3 regions of the Reyranella sp. genome follow, and region 2 is predicted to be linked to each of the others. Evidence: predicted binding sites of a transcription regulator. Region 2 holds the regulator's gene; each other region holds the start of a gene.

Region 1 (5,909 bases), 1.4 Mb from region 2:
GACGATTGATAGCTGGCAACCTGCGATTCGTGTGCAGCCACTTCCTGTCCCGGCAACAACTTTGCCAACCGTTCGAGCAACTTTGCCCGAACCCTTGTCTCGTTAGACTTTTCTGATGAAGCGGCGCCGGCAACGGGCGGGATGGTCGGCGGCGGGGTGATCGGCGTCGTCGACCGAAGCGGGAGCACGATTCGATTCTCGACCGCATAGAGATGGCAAACGTCAGTCGCCTTTAGGCGCGTGACTTCATTCCGGCACGCCAGCAGCGCCTGTTCCTCTGCCTGCCTCTGGGTCGCGGTTCCGCTAGCGACGGTCATGAAGCCCCACACGTTGTAGGCGGCCGCCTTGGGGCTGGGCTCGGTGAAATAATTCGCGATGTCCTTGCGCTCCACCTCCCCGGCACGCAGCCCGGGAATCTGGTCGATCCTGAAGGTGCCCGAATACCGGACGCGCGGCGCGTCCGTCACCGGCCACACACCTCCGGGCCCGGGCGTCACGACGGCGTCGTTGACGGCCAACAGGGCACAGGGCTCGCCAAAACGGTGCTGGCACTTCTCGAGCACTTTCTCTGCGGCCAGCTCGCGGGTGGGCCAGTCGCCGGTGTAGCGGAGCCTTGCGGCCGTGGGAGCAAGGGCCACCGCACGGTTCGGCTTCATGGCGACGAAACCCAGCACGATCTCCTTCCGTGAGTCGGCGGAAATCGCCGGAGCGGTCTTGGCAACAACCGCCTGAAGCTGCTGATCGAACGGGCTTGGCGACATCATCTCGAGGACGGTCGGCCCAAACGCCCAGAGCGCGAACCCGACGGCGGCAAGACCGGCGATGCCCACTCCAACCAGCACGTTGCTCCTGCGCGGACGGGCGGCCGCGGAAACAGCTCTTTGCGTTTCTTCGACCGGCCTCTCCTCAGGCAGCGCCGCGATATCCGACGCCGACAGGCCGAAGACACCGATCGTCCGCGCAATGTTCTTGACCGCATGTTCGCCGAGATCGGCAAACGACAGCGAAAGTTTGTCGCGGACCTGATCATTCGCGGCGCGCGAAATGCAGACCCCTCCGGGCTCGCAAAGCCCTTCCAGGCGCGCCGCAACATTAACGCCGTCGCCAAAGATATCGCCGTCATCGATGATGATGTCGCCGATGTTGATGCCGATGCGGAAGACGATTCGCTTCTCCTCCGCGACATCCTGGTTGCGGGAGAACATGCCTCGCTGGATCGCAACCGCGCACGCGATTGCGTCGACGACGCTGGCGAATTCCAGGAGCAATCCATCTCCGGTCGTTTTGACAAGCCGCCCGTGATGCCTGGCAACAACCGAATCGACTAGCACGGCGCGATGAGCCTTGAGGGCCGACAAAGTTCCTACCTCGTCGATGCCCATCATTCGACTGTAGCCGACGACATCCAGGGCAAGGATCGCCGCAAGGCGGCGTTCGACGGAGGCTGGCGGTGGCATCAAGGCGGCTCCCAAACCCGATCACCTCGCATTCTACCCGACCGTCTGCAACCTGACGACGTGCGAATCACCACTGATCGCGCAAACGAGCCCCAACATCAATGCGGACTTGTTTCGCAGCGAGTTGCTGCCGCGTCAGCGTGCTTGGTGGTGGCCACGTTGCGCACTCGAAGTGCTGCAGCAGGGCTTTCGGGAGGAAACGCGTTCGCGATGCATAAACGTGACGATCGCCCTGCGCGTTCTGACCGTGAGTGAAGAAGCGCTGCGGCATGACGAGTGACAGATTGTCCTTCGCCCGCGTCATGGCGACGTAAAGCAACCGCCGCTCCTCTTCGATATCGGCGGTTGTGCCGGTGCCGAGGTCGGACGGTATGCAACCATCGACCACGTTAAGCACGAAGACCGCCTTCCACTCCTGACCCTTGGCGGAATGGATAGTCGAGAGGCATAGGTAATCCTCGTCGAGAAGCGGGACGCCCGCCTGGTCGCTCGTGGCGTCGGGCGGATCCAAGGTCAGCTCGGTGAGGAAATGCTCGCGCGAGGTATAGCCGGCGGCGATCTGCTCGAGCTGCAGCAGGTCAGCCAGACGCGCAGCGGCGTCTTCGTGAATCCGATCGAGATGTGGTTCGTACCAGCGTCGAGCTTGCTCAATTTCAGCCGGCCAGCCCGCCTTGCTGCCCGTGAGCTGGTGAAGGACTTGGACGAAGCTGGCCCAATCCCCGCCGGTCCGCGGCGGGGCAGCAATGGTAGCCAGGGCAAAGAGTGGATCTGGCCCTTCGGCCATCTGATCGAGAGCGTGCTGAGCAGATAGTGGCCCGACGCCCGGAATGAGGAGCATGAGACGGAAGCCGGCGACCTTGTCCCGCGGGTTCTGCGCGAACCGCAGCAAGGCGAGCAGGTCCTTGACGTGCGCGCTGTCGAGGAACTTGAGACCACCGAACTTGACGAAAGGAACATTGCGGCGCGTCAACTCGACTTCCAGATGGCCGCTATGGCTGGACGTTCGAAACAGAACCGATTGCTCTTTCAAGACGGTGCCGCTCTCGCGGTTTTCCAGCACGCGGTCGACGATATAGCGGGCCTGGTCTCCCTCATCGCGGACACTCACCAACATCGGCCGCTCGGCTGACTGACGTTCGGTCCAGAGATTCTTGGTGAAGCGCTCAGAGGCGAGACCAATGACCCCGTTCGCTGCGGCCAGGATTGGCTGTGTCGAGCGATAATTCCGGTCGAGCGTGACGATATCGGCGGCTGGACTGAAGCTCGCCGGGAAATCGAGGATGTTGCGAACGGTAGCGGCCCGGAAGGAGTAGATGGCCTGAGCATCATCGCCGACAACAGTGAGACCTCTCCCGTCGGGCTTGAGCGCCTGCAAGATCGACGACTGAAGGCGATTGGTGTCCTGATACTCATCGACCATCACATGGTCGAACTTGGCGCCGATGTCGCCGGCCAGGAGGGGGTCAGTCATCGTCTGCGCCCAGAAGAGCAATAGGTCATCGTAGTCTAGGACGTTTTGGGCCTGCTTGGCCTCGACATAAGCCCTGAACAAGGCCCGCAGCTGCTCCTGCCACGCGGCGCACCAGGGAAAGTTACCCCGGAGCACGACATCCAGCGGTTGCTCCGCATTGACGGCGCGCGAGTAGATTTGAAGGCACGTGCTTTTGGTCGGGAACCGGCTCTCCGTCTTGGAGAAGCCAAGTTGATGCCGGACGAGGTTCATGAGGTCAGCGGCATCTTCGCGGTCGTGGATCGTGAAGGCAGGGCTAATCCCAATCTGTTCGGCGTATTCGCGCAGGATCCGTGCCCCGATTCCATGGAACGTGCCGGCCCAGGTGAGCGCATCTCCCATCGCGCCCACATGCGCGCCAGGAACAATCCGGCTGATCCGCTCGATGCGACGCGCCATCTCCGTCGCCGCCCGGCGGGAGAAGGTCATCAACAGGATACGGCGTGGGTCTGCGCCATTGGTGATGAGGTGCGCAACGCGATGGGCCAGCGTGTTGGTCTTGCCCGATCCCGCGCCGGCGATGACAAGAAGCGCGGGAGCTGGAACGCACTCATTGTCTTGAACGCCATGCTCCACAGCTCGCCGCTGTTCGCGATTGAGCTTGTCGAGATACGCTGCGGTCATGGACGGCAACGGGTGCTTAAAGGGCAGCAACGAATAGAAGTATTCGGCGATCTTGTTTCGTGCGAGCGCTCATAGCCGACGGTACGTCGCGCCGAAATGCGCAGCGTGCGCCAATCCGGCGCCGACATTGCGAGAAAGATTGCACATAGTCCCCGTATAGGAACAAAATCAGAACAGGTCGAGTCGCTTTTTCTTGCGCTCGGCGCCGTTAAAGCGGTCGGAAAGCCGATCGAAAAGCGTGACTCGCGTCGCGGCAAATACGACCGCGCAGCATCTACGATCCCCATGAACACGTCGACACGCTCAACGTGAAGGCGCGGGTCAACAAGTTCGACGCTCATTGACTCGGTCGATCGACCGAATTATTCTCGAGATATTCGGTCGATCGACCGACAATGCGCTATAGCCACGGAGGATGACATGGGCGGTATCGCTTCAGTCCTGTACGGCGTCGCGGTTTACGGGCTTTTCCTCGGCACTTTCCTCTACGCCATCGCCTTCGTCGGCAATCTGCCGGCACCCAAGACGATCGATAGCGGGGAAGTTGGACCGCTGACGCTGGCGCTGGCGATCGACACGGTCCTGCTCGGCCTGTTCGCCGTCCAGCACAGCGTCATGGCGCGACCCGGCTTCAAGCGCTGGTGGACCCGCCGGGTGCCCGAGCCTGTGGAACGCACGACCTTCGTGCTGTTCGCGAGCCTCGCCTTGCTGCTGCTCTACTGGCAATGGCGGCCGATGCCCGGGCCGGTGTGGACGGTCACCAACCCGATCGGTGCATTCGCGCTGCAGGCGATCTTCTGGCTCGGCTGGGCGCTGGTACTGCTCAGCACCTTCATGATCAATCACTTCGAGCTGTTCGGCCTGCGCCAGGTCTACTGCCGGCTACGCGGCAACTCGCTGCCGCCGGCTGGGTTCAGGACGCCTTTCCTCTACAAGCGGGTGCGCCATCCGATCTATCTCGGCTTCCTGCTGGCATTCTGGGCGACGCCGGCGATGACGATGGGCCATCTGCTGTTCGCAGTGGCGACCACCGGCTATATCCTGATCGGCATCCAGCTCGAGGAGCGCGACCTGATCGCCGCCTTTGGCGACCGCTACCGCCGCTATCGCGAGCAGGTCTCGATGCTGATCCCGCTGCCGCGGCGACGCGTCCAGCCGGATGAGGGCACGCCGGCCAAGCTCGACCGGCTCTGACACGACAGCGGGGTGTGGTGATGCGTCAGGCGGCGGCGAGGAAGATGGAGACCGGCACGTCGCTGCTCGAGGCGGCCAAGAAGGTGCTGCACCAGAAGGGCTACTCAGGCCTGTCGACGCGCGACGTCGCGGCGGCGGCCGGCGTCCCGCTCAGCCAGATCCATTATCACTTCGGCTCCAAGCAGGGTCTCGTGCTCGCGCTATTCGACTACCTCAACAACGAGCTGCTCGATCGCCAGACCGCGTTGTTCGGCGATCCGGTACTCACGCTCTCGGAGCAATGGGATCGCGCTTGCGGCTATCTCGACGACGACATCGACTCGGGCTACGTGCGCGTCCTGCAGGAGCTGATCGCGGCGAGCTGGGTAGACAAGGCGGTCGCCAAGATCGTGCGCGCCGGCATCATGGGCTGGGTCGAACTGATCGTGGGGCTGGCGCGCAAGGCCGAGAAGGAGCTCGGCGGCCTCGGCCCCTTCACGGCGGAGGAGATCGGCGCACTGGTGGCCAACGCCTTCATTGGCGCGGAGAGCCTCCATCTGCTGGGCTTCGAGAAGCAGGGCTCTCCCGTGCGGCAGGCTCTGCGACGGGTCGGCGACCTGATCCGTGCGCTCGAGGCGCGGCCGCGCGGGAGGTGAGGCGATGCGCGCGAAGCTGCCCGATCAGACCGGCTTCGTTGAGCGCGACCGCGTGCGGCTCCATTATGACGTCTTCGGTTCGGGGCCACAGGCCATGCTGTTCATCCCACCGTGGAGCATCGTTCATTCGAGGGTTTACAAGGCGCAGCTGCCCTACTTCAGCGAGCGCTTCCGCTGCATCGCATACGATGGGCGTGGCAACGGCATGTCTGACCGGCCCGAATGCATCGAGGCCTATTCGCTCGAGAACTCCGTCGCCGACGCACTCGCCGTCATGGACGCAACCGGCACAAGCCAGGCGATCCTGGTTGGCCTGTCCCTTGGAGGCCTGATCGCCTGCGTGCTCGCGGCTCATCACTCCGACCGAGTGAAGGCTGCCATCATCGCGGGTACGGCGGCGCTCATTGGGCCTGCACATTCCTACATGTTGCCGCAGCATTTCCAGGCACGGCAGCAGCAGTTTGAGGGCTGGAACAAGTACAATCGCGC
Region 2 (5,909 bases):
CGGCGCGACCTGCCTCTCGATCCTGACCGACGAGCCCTATTTTCAGGGCAAGGATGAATTCCTGACCCAGGCCCGGGCCGCGGTAAAACTGCCGGCACTGCGCAAGGACTTCATGATCGATCCCTACCAGGTGGTCGAGGCGCGGGCGTTGGGCGCCGACTGCATCCTGCTGATCATGGCCTGCCTCGACGACCAGCTGGCCGCCGAACTGGCGCGGCTCGCGCATCTTTACGACATGGACGTGCTGGTCGAGGTGCACGATGCCGACGAGCTCGAACGCGCACTGCAGGTCGACAGCGATCTTATCGGTGTCAATAATCGCAACCTCAAGACCCTGGCGGTCGATCTTGCGACCACCGAACAGCTCGCGCCCAAGGTGCCGAAGGACCGCGTCCTTGTAGCCGAGAGTGGATTGGGCTCGCCGGCAGACCTTGCGCGCATGGCCAAGGTCGGCGCCTCGGCCTTCCTGATCGGCGAGAGCTTCATGCGCAAACCGGACGTCGAGGCGGCCGTGCGCGAGATTCTGGTCAAGGCGGCATGAGCAGCGAACTCACCCATTTCGACGATCTGGGCAATGCCCACATGGTCGATGTCGGCGCCAAGGACATCACCGAGCGCGTCGCGGTGGCGCAAGCCACGGTGCTCATGCAGCCGGCGACCCTGAGGCTGATCCGCGACAAGAAGGCCGCCAAGGGCGATGTGCTGACGGTGGCGCAGCTTGCCGGCATCATGGCCGCCAAGAAGACCCCCGACCTGATCCCGCTGTGCCATCCGCTGGCCCTCTCCTCGGTCAGCGTCACGCTGGCGCTCGACGAGGCGCGCAACGCCGTCGACATCGAGGCGACCTGCAAGCTGAAGGGCCGTACCGGCGTCGAGATGGAAGCCCTTACCGCCGCCTCGGTCGCCGCGCTGACCGTCTACGACATGTGCAAGGCGGTCGACCGCGGCATGGTGATCGCCGAGGTGAAACTGCTGCACAAGTCGGGCGGCAAGTCGGGGACATTCGACGCCCGCTCATGACGCTCCACTCGCCCGTACAAGCCCAGTGTCATCCCGAGCGGAGCGAGGGATCTTTGCTCTTGGCTTTAAAGATCCCTCGCTCCGCTCGGGATGACAATTTTGCTTTGATAAGCGTAGGTGCGCCATGCTGAGCGTCAAGGAAGCCCATGCCCGCGTGATCGCGGCCTTCTCCTCCCCCCTGCCCGCCGAGATGGTGTCGATCGCCGACGCGGCCGGCCGCGTGCTGGCGGTCGCGCCGACGGCCCGCCTCACCCAGCCGCCCGCCGCTCTCTCGGCGATGGACGGCTACGCCGTGCGCGGCGAGGACGTGCCGGCCGCGCCGACGACGCTCACCCTGGTCGGTGAAGCGGCCGCCGGCGGGTCGTACGATCACGCGCTGAAGCCCGGCGAAACCGTCCGCATCTTCACCGGCGGCCCGCTGCCGATGGGGGCGGATTCGATCGTCATCCAGGAAGACACCCAGGCCAACGGCGACAGGATCACCATTCTCGAAGCGCCGATCCCCGGCCGGCACGTCCGCAAGGCCGGCCTCGACTTCAGTGCCGGGGAGTCGCCACTGGCGGCCGGCCGCACGCTCACCACGCGCGACGTGGGCCTCGCCGCGGCGATGAACCTGCCGTGGCTCACGGTGCACAGGAAGCCGCGGGTGGCGATCCTCTCGACTGGCGACGAGCTGGTGATGCCGGGCGAGCCGGTCGGCCGCAACCAGATCGTCTCCTCCTCCGGCATCGCCGTGGCGGCCCTGGTGAAAGGCTGGGGCGGCGACCCGACCCTGTTCGACATCGCACGCGACGACGCGGCACTGATCCAGGACCGCATCGCCGCCGGCACGCAGCACGACATCCTGATCACACTCGGCGGCGCCTCGGTCGGCGATCACGATCTGGTGCAGGACGCGCTGATGGCGCAGGGCTTCGCGATGGATTTCTGGAAGATCGCGATGCGCCCCGGCAAACCGCTGATGTTCGCCGCCAGGGACCGCGCCCGCGTGCTCGGCCTGCCGGGCAACCCGGTCTCGACCATGGTCTGTTCGCTGCTGTTCCTGAAACCCGCGATGGAGCGGATGATGGGCCAGGCCGGTGACTTGCCGGCGACCGTCCCGGCGCGCCTCGCGGTCGACGTCAAGGCCAACGACCAACGGCAGGACTACGTCCGCTCCCTGGCGACACGTCAGCCCGACGGCAGCCTGACCGTCGAGCCCCACAAGGTGCAGGACAGCTCGATGCTGTCGGTCCTGGCATGGTGCAACGCCCTGCTCATCCGACCACCGCACGATCCGGCCAAGAAGGCCGGTGACACCGTGCGGATTGTGGATCTTTCTGTTCTCCCCGGTGGCTATTGATCCCCAGTGTTCCTGGGAAAAGTTGACCAATCCCCAGAACTAAACTAGAACATGTGTCGGGTTTCGGGATTTGTTCCGAAATCTGGTAAGCGTTCCGGGGAGAAGACGGTGCTAACCCGCAAACAAAACGAATTGCTCCTGTTCATCAACAAGCGCCTCAACGAGGGCGGCGTTTCGCCGTCGTTCGACGAGATGAAGGAGGCGCTGCGGCTCAAGTCGAAGTCCGGCATCCACCGCCTGATCACCGGGCTGGAGGAGCGCGGCTTCCTGCGCCGCCTGCCGCATCGTGCGCGCGCGCTGCAGGTGTTGAAGCTGCCGGAGGCGGCTGCCATGCCGGCGTCCAACGTCACGCCGCTGCTCGACTCGCGCCGCGGCATGGCCGAGCCACGCGAAGGGTTCGTGCCGCAGATCGTGCGCGGCGAGCGGATGCCGCTGGCCGGCGCCATTCTGGCGGCCAATGAGGCGCAGGCGCTCAGCCTGCCGCTCTACGGCCGGATCGCCGCCGGCACGCCGATCGAGGCGCTGCGCGACAATTCCACCACCGTCGACGTGCCGGTCTCGCTGCTCGGTTCGGGCGCGCACTATTGCCTCGAGGTGCAAGGCGATTCGATGGTCGAGGCCGGCATCCAGAACGGCGACATCGCCATCATCCGCAGCGCCGACTCGGCCGAGTCGGGCGAGATCGTCGTCGCCTTGATCGACGACAGCGAGGCGACGCTCAAGCGCCTGCGCAAGAAGGGCGCCTCGATCGCGCTCGAGCCAGCCAATGCCGCCTACGAAACCCGCATCTTCGGACCCGACCGGGTCAAGATCCAGGGTCGCCTCGCGGGCCTCTATCGCCGTTATCATTAATGCTGGGAGCGCGGCTCTCCAGAGCCGCCATGATCATGAGCGGCTCTGGAGAGCCGCGCTCCCAGCGCACCCGTTGCGCCTCCGCGAGACACGTGTTCAAACGTGTCCATGACCGAATATACGCGTCGTCTCCTTTTGACGGGCGCGGCTGCCGCCCTCGCCGCTCCGGCCATCGCGCGCGCCGACACCTGGCCAAGCCGACCGATCCGCTGCATCGTCGCCTTGCCGCCCGGAGGGGGCACCGACGCCACGGGACGGATTGCCATGCAGTACCTCTCGGAGGCACTTGGGCAGCCCATCGTCATCGAGAACAAGCCGGGTGCCGGCGGGACGATCGGTAGCGACATCGTCGCCAAAGCCGCACCCGACGGCTACACGTTCGGTATCGCGACCTCGAGCAGCCATGCCGCCGCGCCGGTGTTCCGCAAGGACCTGCCCTACGATCCGGTGAAGTCCTTCACAGCGGTCACGATGATCGGCACGACATCCTACATTCTGATCGGGGGACCGGCCGCCGGCGCCAAGGACCTCCCGACCTTCATCGCCAACACCAGGGCACAGCCCGGCAAGGTCGCCTGCGCCTCGCTCGGCCCCTCGACGCTGGGCTATCTGTTGACGCGCCAGTTCGAGCAGATCGCCGGCCTCAAGATGATCGATGCGCCGTACAAGGGCGCGGCCGCGGTCTATCCCGACCTGATGAACGGCACCGTCGCGGTGATGCTCGACAATCCCTCGGGCTCGGCCGGGCTGGTGCGTGAGAACCGCCTGACCGGTTTCGCGGTCACACGACCGTCGGCTGCGGTGCCGAACGTGCCGACCTTCGACAGCCTCGGCGTGAGGAATTTCCAGGACGTGTTCTGGTACTGCATCGTGGCGCCGCCCGGCCTGCCGCCAGAGATCGCCGAGCGCGTCCAGAAGATCCTGGCACAGGCGCTGCTCGCCGATCCCGGCCGCGGCAGGCTGCGCGCGATCGATGTCGAGCCGGTGGTGTCGACGCCGGCCGATTTCGGCGCGACCATGGCGCGCGAGACGAAGCAGTGGCGCGACCTCGCCGATCGCCTCGGCATCAAGCCCGAATAGGAGCCCGATCATGATGGATGGCAGCCCCGCCCTCGCCTTTCGCGTCAACGAGCTGACGCCCGACCCGAGCGTCTCGTTCGATCCGAAGGTTGTGAAGGACTACGTCACCTACGCTCACCGGATCGCCAACCGCGGCCTGGTCAACAGCAGCGTCGGCGGCATGGTGATCCGCGTCGCCCATCCCAACCATTCCGACGGCGTGTGCTACGCAAAGCCCCAGGGCATCAGCCTCGAGGAAGTCGAGGCTGACGACCTCGTCATCACCGACATCCCCTATGGCCGGATCCTGGCCGGCGAACGCGCGACCACCGTCGGCCACCAGATGAACCGCGAGATCCTGCGCCTGCGGCCGGACGTCAACGCGGTGATCCATCTCCACCACGACGAGATGATCGCCTTCATGGCGGCGGGCTATGAAAAGATCAACTCGTACAGCCTGACCTACGGCTACCTGATGCAGAAGCCCGCACACTACCTGCCGGCCAGCATCAACGTCGAAGAGGATGTCGGACCGATCAAGGAGTTCATCCAGGACACCAACTGCATCATCATGAAGCGCCACGGCTTCACGGTGCTCGGCCGCACCGTGTCGGAGGCCTATCACCGCACCTGCGTGCTGGTGAGCGAGATCAAGCGCAACATCATCGTCGAGATGCTGTGCGCGGCCAACGGCAGGACGCCGGAAACCGTCACCGACGAGGAGATGGCTTACATGGCCACTCACGGCGATTCGGTGATGTATCCGAAGGTAATCAAGGCGAAGGGATAAGGTCTGTCATCCCGAGCACAGCGAGGGATCCTTCTGGAGCGGGTAAGGATCCCTCGCTGCGCTCGGGATGACAGTTTCCTACTTCATCGTGATCGGCGAGAAGTCCTGGAACCAGTTCTGGGCCTGGATGAAGCCGTTCACCTTGGTCGACATGGCACGCGGCGCGACGTCGTGCGTCACGAACAGGAAGAGCGCCTCGTCGACGATCTTCTCGTGGATCTTCTGCAGCACCTTGTCCTGCTCGGCCGCGTCGAAGGTGGTGCGCGCCTGCTCGATCAGCGCGTCCATCGCCGGTTCCTGGTAGTAGCCCCAGTTGGTGCCGTTCGGCGCCACGAGCTTGGAATCGATGTGACGCACGAAGGCGGTGAACGGATCCTGGATGAAATAGGAGAAGTTGATCCCATTGGCACCCTTTGCGAGGTCCGACTTCGCACCGGCGCGCCATAGGTTGATCATCGTGTTCCACTCGACGACGTCGAAATCGACCTTGATGCCGACATCGGCGAGGTTCTGCTGGATGTACTCGTTCATCGCCAGCGGCTGCATCTGGCCCGAGCCCGAGGCCGAGATCAGGATCCGGACCTTGGCCGGATTGCTCTTGCTGAAGCCCGCCTCCGCCAGCAGCTTCTTCGCCGCCTCCGGATCGAACTTCACGTCGAACGACGGCTTGCCGAACCACTGGCTGCCCGGCACGACGAAACCCTTGGCCGGGATCATCAACCCACCGAGCATGACCTTGAGGCCGGCGCGATCGACCGCGAGGTTGGCCGCCTTGCGCACGCGAATGTCCTTCCACGGCGAGCCGTCGACCATGCTGAGGTGCCAGGTCCAATTGTGCGGATAGGC
Region 3 (5,909 bases), 1.8 Mb from region 2:
TACTCCACCAGATCGTCGAAGGTGAGATCGCATTCTCCCTTCACCGCACGGCGATTGCCGGCGGTCAGCAGGCGCGACAGGCGCTTGTAGCCTTCGACATCGATCGGATAGGCGAGCAGGGAATAACCGTCCCGCGTCTCCAGCCGCGCGCCGACGAGAAGCTTGATCCATTGCTCTTCCGGGGCGGGATGCTCGTCGTAATAATCCCGGATCGCCGAATAGGCCCGCACCACACCGGCCAGGGTGTTGCGGTCGGCGATGCCGATCGCGTCATGGCCGAGCTCGATCGCACGCCAGACCAGCTCGCCCGGATGCGAGCCGCCGCGCAGGAAGCTGTAGTTGGTCGTGACCTGAAGCTCGGCGTACGGCATGGGTTCTATTTTTTGGAGTCTCGCCCTTGCTGACTTGCTAAAGAATCCCTCGTTGCGCTCGGGATGACACCATTGTTGTCATCCCGAGCGCAGCGAGGGATCTATGTTTCATAGGTACTAACGCAGGTTGCGGATGGTGACGGTCCCCATGGTCGTTGCTCCCACAATTCCAAAATCACGCACAAAAGCCGTGCAGGTACCAATGGGCGCCGTTCAGCGGGCCGTCGCGGAACAACCAGAAGCGGCCGCCGTCGTCGTCCTCGACGCGGTAATAGTCGCGCACCGGCGGGATGATGTTGGGCGGCATGATCTTGCCGCCGGGGCGCGGCCGCCACCATTCGTCGGCGATGCGTTCGGGGCCTTCGATGCGCACGAGGCGATGGGAGTGGCGGCGCCAGACGAAGCGGCGCGGCGGCTCGTCGGGCACCTCGGCCATGGCTTCGACCAGCTCGGGCCGCTGCAGCAGCCGCGTCGGGCGAATCCCCTTCATCGAGGCGACGCGTGCCCAGGCGCCGGCCGGTGCCGCGGGGGCGGAGATCGGCGCCGTGGTCTGCACGCGTTCGGGGATGTGGCTGTCGCGCGGCAGCAGGCGCACGACGTTGCCCGCGCCCAGGCGCAGCGCCAGCCGATCGGCGAGATCGATCGTGCCATCCTCGCCCAGCGGATTGGCCGTGATCGGCGCCGTCTCGGGCAGCATGTCCTGCGCGCCGGTCCAGGTCTCGACCTCGGGTGCCGACAGGATCATCAGCTCGACGCCGAAGCCGGGATCGAGCTCGCCGAGCTTCTGCTCGAACAGCTTCATCAGCTTCGGGTTGTCGCGGTTGGGCCGGCTGGTGCCGATGGCGGTACGGTCGACCGAGCCGTCGACCCTGTAGAGCGCGATCTCGAGCTTGCGGGCGCCGACGCTCGCCTGCTCGAACTGCTGGCAGAGCGCGGCGAGCAAGCGGCTGGTCACGGCGGCGATGTCCTCGGGCCGGCCGATCGGCTCGGCGAAGGAAAGCCGCGTGCGGAAGGCGGGTGGCGGCCGGCGCGGCTCGATCGCCTCGTCGACCTTGCCGAGCGCCTGGTCGAGGCGGGTGAGCGGCTGGTCGCCGAAGCGGCGCGACAGCGGCGCGCGCGGCAGCGGGTAGAGATCGCCGATGCGGCGCAGGCCGAGCTTCAGGAAGGTCTCGAGGATCGGCTTGTCGAGTCGCAATCCGTCGACCGGCAGCGCGGCGAGTGCATCGCGCTGGCCGTTGACCGGACAGAACAGGGCGGCCTGCGTCTCGGCGAAGCGGGCCAGCGCCCAGGCCGCACCCGCCGTGTCGGCCATCGCGGCGCGGCAGGCGAAGTCGTGCCGGCTCAGGCGCTGGACCAGATCGGCCAGCAGCGCGCGCTCGCCCGCCTCGCCGGAACCGAAGAGATGGCCACAGCCGGTGACGTCGAGCAGTAGGCCCGCGTCGCCGCCGAAGCCGCCGGTGGCGCAGGCCTCGGCACTTTCCTCGGCCATGGCGTCGCCCAGCGGATCGATCGCGACCCACGGCGTATAGCGGTCGCACCAGTTGGCAAGCGTCTCGATCAGGTGGCGGTCGGCCAGCGGCTCGATCGGCAGGGTGACGAGGTCGGGCACGAGGGTCCGTGAATCGGCCAGCCGCATGTACGGGCGCAGGCCGGCGGCGCGGGCATGCGGGTTGACCGCCGCGAGCCGCGGGCAACTGTCGCGCCAGACGACGGTGGCGGCAGCCCTAGCCGACCAGTCTTTCGCGTTGAGGCGCGCCAGCCGATCGGTCGAGAGCTTGGGGAACCACAGAGAGACAACGCGCTTCATCGTTCCACTCCAGGAGCCAGGATGGCATCTCTTCGACCGAGGGCTTGCCGAAACGGTTGCGCCGCAGCTCGACCCGCCATCGCGGACGGTCGAACTCGGGCGAAGGTATCGAGGCCACCCGCCAGCGTGTCGCGCAAACGCTTTGCGGCGGTGCCGGCTGGGCGCGCAGCAGCAGCACGGGCACGCCGTTCTTCTCCGCCGCGAGCGACAGGCGGCGGCCGGCGGTGGGGTCGGCGGCGCGGGTCTCCCCGACGACGGCGGCGATGCCGGGCGTGCGCAGCCCTTCTTCCATCGCCCAGAACAGATCCTCGTCGCGCCGCGCCGTGACCATCAGCAGCCGGGCCGGATCGACCCAGGCGGCCAGCGCCGGCGCATAGGGCGGTGCGTCGGCGGCACCCGAGGGCTGGCGGCACCACAGCAGGGTGCCGGGGCCCAGCCGGCCGATCAGGAAGGCGGCGAAGGCCAGCGCCGCGCCGTCATGAGCGGCGACGCGGCCGGAGGGCGACGGACCCGCTTCGATCTCATGCAAGGCGCCGGTCAGCAGGCCGCCGTCGGGCAGCAGCCGGTCGATCTCCGGCACGCCCAGCGGGGCAGCCGCGCGGCCGGCGTGCTGGGTGCTGTGGGCGCGCTCCAGCCGGCGCACCTGCTCGCGCAAGGTGGGCGGGACGGGACTCCCGCGGTCGTTGGCGACGGGGGAAGCAAAAGCATGCGGGGAAATGACGGGCATCGCCCCCTCGATCCGGTGTCAGGGTTGGGGATAACAAATGTTCTGTGTTTGTTCTATTCCCTTGGATAAGGAGAGTCAATCGAGGGGGTAGGAGGTGCTAGAGTGACTTTTTCAGCCTATCTTTCTGCAATGTCCGACTGGCGTTCCCGCATCACTGTTGAACCCGGCAAGCTCGGCGGAAAGCCTTGTGTGCGGGGCATGCGCATATCTGTAGCCGATGTGCTCGAATATCTGGCTGCCGACATGAGCATTGACGAGGTCCTTGCCGACTTCCCTTATTTGGAACGCGAAGACATTCTGGCGTGTCTCGCCTATGCAGCCGAGCGTGAGCGGGAACGCGGCTCGACTCCCCAGCCTGCGTGAAGCTGCTCTTCGACGAAAATCTGAGCCTCGGTCTGGGGCAGTCGGACGACGCTACGATTTCCACCTTTGCCCGCGACCATGACTACATGGTTGGACAAAGGACGCTGACTTCCGCGCCCTTTGCCTGACGTTTGGAAAACATGCCCCACGTGAAGCTTGGATCAGATCCGGGAACAGTTCGACGAATTGCGCAGCGGCACGATGCTTGCGACTGTACTGCGTCAGCTAATCGTCAGGTCGTGAGGAACGTCCGATGTCGCTTCGCTTTTCCGCTGCCGCCCTGATCGCCGCCACCGTTGCCTTGCTGGCCGGCCCAGCCTTGGCGCGCTGCTCGAAGAACCTGGTCGAACGGCTGGGGCCCGGCACGCACGTCGCCTCGCTCGACGGGGCGCAGCTCGCCTCAGGCAACGGCGAGCCCTCGCCCAATCGCGCGGTCATCACCTTCGTCGGCCATGCCAGCTACCAGATCGACACGCCGGAAGGGGTGCGGGCGATCACCGACTACAACGGCGTCAACGGCTTCGGCCGCCACCCCGACATCGTCACGATGAACAACGCGCACAGCACGCATTTCACCGACGAGCCGGAGGACGGCATCACCTTCGTCCTGAAAGGTTGGCCCGAGCCCGGCCAGACCGAAGCCAAGCACGATGTCCGGCTCAAGGACATGCGGGTGTGGAACGTGCCGACCAACGCGCGCGACTGGGGCGGCAGCACGGCGCGCATCAACGGCAACTCGATCTTCATCTACTCGGTCGGCGACCTCTGCATCGCCCATCTCGGCCACCTGCATCATCGCCTGACCAGGGAGCATCTCGAGGAGATCGGCCGTATCGATGTGCTGATGGTGCCGATCGACGGCTCCTTCACCATGGGCGTGCCGTTCATGGCCGATGTCATCAAGTCGATCGACCCGAAGATCGTGCTGCCGATGCACTACTGGGGCAAGTACCAGCTCGACCGCTTCGTGGGCCTGATGGCACCGCTCGATGCCGACTTCGTGTGGCCGGACAAGCGCAGCATCGAGGTCGTGAAGGAGGAGCTGCCCGAGAAGCTGACGGTGATCGCCGTCGCCGGCGAGGGCGGCGGCTGACGCCCCGATCTACAGCTCGCTCGAGACGAACTGGGTGAATTCGGCGGTCCTTGGCTTCGCGAACAGCTCGGCGGTCGGGCCGCTCTCCCACACCTTGCCCTTGTGCATGAAGACCACGAGGTCGGCGACGCGGCGTGCGAAGCCCATCTCGTGCGTGACGGTGATCATGGTCATGCCGCGCCGCGCGAGATCCTCCATCACCGCCAGCACCTCGGAGGTGAGCTCGGGATCGAGCGCGGAGGTCACCTCGTCGAACAGCATGACCTGTGGCGACAGCGCCAGCGAGCGGGCGATCGCGACCCTCTGTTGCTGGCCGCCGGAGAGCTGCTCGGGATAGGCGGTGCGCTTGTCGGTCAGCCCGACCATCGCAAGCACCTCGGCCGCCTTGGCGAGGGCGGCGTCGCGCGACTGCTTCTTTACCAGGATGAGCGCGAGCGTGATGTTCCGCTCGACGGTGAGGTGCGGAAAGAGATTGTAGCTCTGGAACACCATGCCGACGTCGCGTCGGAGCTGGGCGCGCGCGGCGCTGCCCGGACGGCCGACCGCATGGCCGCACACCGTGATCGCGCCGCCCTGAGTCGTCTCCAGGCCGGCGATGCAGCGCAGCAGGGTGCTTTTGCCCGAGCCGCTCCGGCCGACGATGGCCACGACCTGCCCGCGGGCTATATCGAAGCTCACGCCGTCGAGCACGCGCAGCGGGCCGAATTCCTTCACGACATCCTTGATCTGGACGATCGCTTCTCCCGGCGCTTCCTTCGGCACCTCGCGTATCCCTTCAGCGGCCGGCATTGGCTTTCCTCTCGAGCGCGCGTGCCGCGAGCGACAGCGGGTAGCACATCGCGAAATAGATCGCGGCGACAACGGTGAAGATCGTGAACGGCTCGAAGGTCGAGTTGTTGACGATCTGGCCCGCGCGCGCCAGCTCGACGAAGCCGATCACCGAGGCGAGCGACGTGTTCTTCACGATCTGTACCATGAACCCCACCGTGGGCGGGATGGCGAGCTTCACCGACTGCGGCAGGATCACGTAGGCATACTGCTGGAAGCGATTGAGTCCGAGGCAGTCCGATGCTTCCCACTGGGTGCGCGGCACTGCCTCGATGCAGCCGCGCCAGATCTCGCCGAGGAAGGCCGCGGCGTAGAGCGTGAGAGACAGGCCGGCGGCGACGATCGGCACCAGCTTGTAGCCCATGATGCCGAGCCCGAAATACGACAGGAACAGCACGATCAGAAGCGGCGTGCCCTGGATGATCTGGATGTAACCGCTGGCAAGGGCGCGCAGCACTCCGATCTTGGACACGCGCAGCAGAGCAAGTCCGAGGCCGACCACCGAGCCGCCGACGAAGGCAATCAGCGACAGCAGCAGGGTCCACCGTGCGGCCTCGAGCAGGTAGAGGAAGTGGTTGGCGTTGAGCTGGATCACAGCGCAGTACCAAGCTTGCGCTTGCGCGCGAACAGCACCAGCCCGATCAGCCAGAAGGCGAAGCGGTAGAGCACCGACAAAGCGAGATAGACGACGGCCACGATGATGTAGACCTCGAAGCTCCG

The links. Region 2 encodes LexA, which represses DNA repair genes until DNA is damaged. Its sites were predicted from a motif close to TGTTCNNNNTGTGTTCNG; they were not measured.
Region 1: ACQY8M_RS18015 (ATP-dependent helicase) is a predicted target of LexA. The motif match lies at 3,750-3,767, and genes of this name have one in related genera.
Region 3: ACQY8M_RS33595 (ImuA family protein) is a predicted target of LexA. The motif match lies at 2,944-2,961, and genes of this name have one in related genera.

Annotation. Positions count from the first base shown of each region.
Region 1 covers NZ_OZ257242.1:3,674,539-3,680,447, reverse strand. Annotated here, with positions in the region: gene ACQY8M_RS18020 (adenylate/guanylate cyclase domain-containing protein) at 1-1,457, opposite strand, end outside; gene ACQY8M_RS18015 (ATP-dependent helicase) at 1,525-3,591, opposite strand; gene mddA (methanethiol S-methyltransferase) at 4,012-4,785, shown strand; gene ACQY8M_RS18005 (TetR/AcrR family transcriptional regulator) at 4,806-5,420, shown strand; gene ACQY8M_RS18000 (alpha/beta fold hydrolase) at 5,425-5,909, shown strand, end outside.
Region 2 covers NZ_OZ257242.1:5,051,757-5,057,665, reverse strand. Annotated here, with positions in the region: gene trpC (indole-3-glycerol phosphate synthase TrpC) at 1-541, shown strand, start outside; gene moaC (cyclic pyranopterin monophosphate synthase MoaC) at 538-1,020, shown strand; gene ACQY8M_RS24615 (molybdopterin molybdotransferase MoeA) at 1,145-2,362, shown strand; gene lexA (transcriptional repressor LexA) at 2,471-3,214, shown strand; gene ACQY8M_RS24605 (Bug family tripartite tricarboxylate transporter substrate binding protein) at 3,323-4,294, shown strand; gene ACQY8M_RS24600 (class II aldolase/adducin family protein) at 4,305-5,063, shown strand; gene ACQY8M_RS24595 (ABC transporter substrate-binding protein) at 5,142-5,909, opposite strand, start outside.
Region 3 covers NZ_OZ257242.1:6,889,133-6,895,041, reverse strand. Annotated here, with positions in the region: gene ACQY8M_RS33605 (error-prone DNA polymerase) at 1-371, opposite strand, end outside; gene ACQY8M_RS33600 (Y-family DNA polymerase) at 547-2,178, opposite strand; gene ACQY8M_RS33595 (ImuA family protein) at 2,096-2,905, opposite strand; gene ACQY8M_RS33590 (DUF433 domain-containing protein) at 3,008-3,268, shown strand; gene ACQY8M_RS33585 (MBL fold metallo-hydrolase) at 3,522-4,361, shown strand; gene ACQY8M_RS33580 (amino acid ABC transporter ATP-binding protein) at 4,371-5,150, opposite strand; gene ACQY8M_RS33575 (amino acid ABC transporter permease) at 5,137-5,781, opposite strand; gene ACQY8M_RS33570 (amino acid ABC transporter permease) at 5,781-5,909, opposite strand, start outside.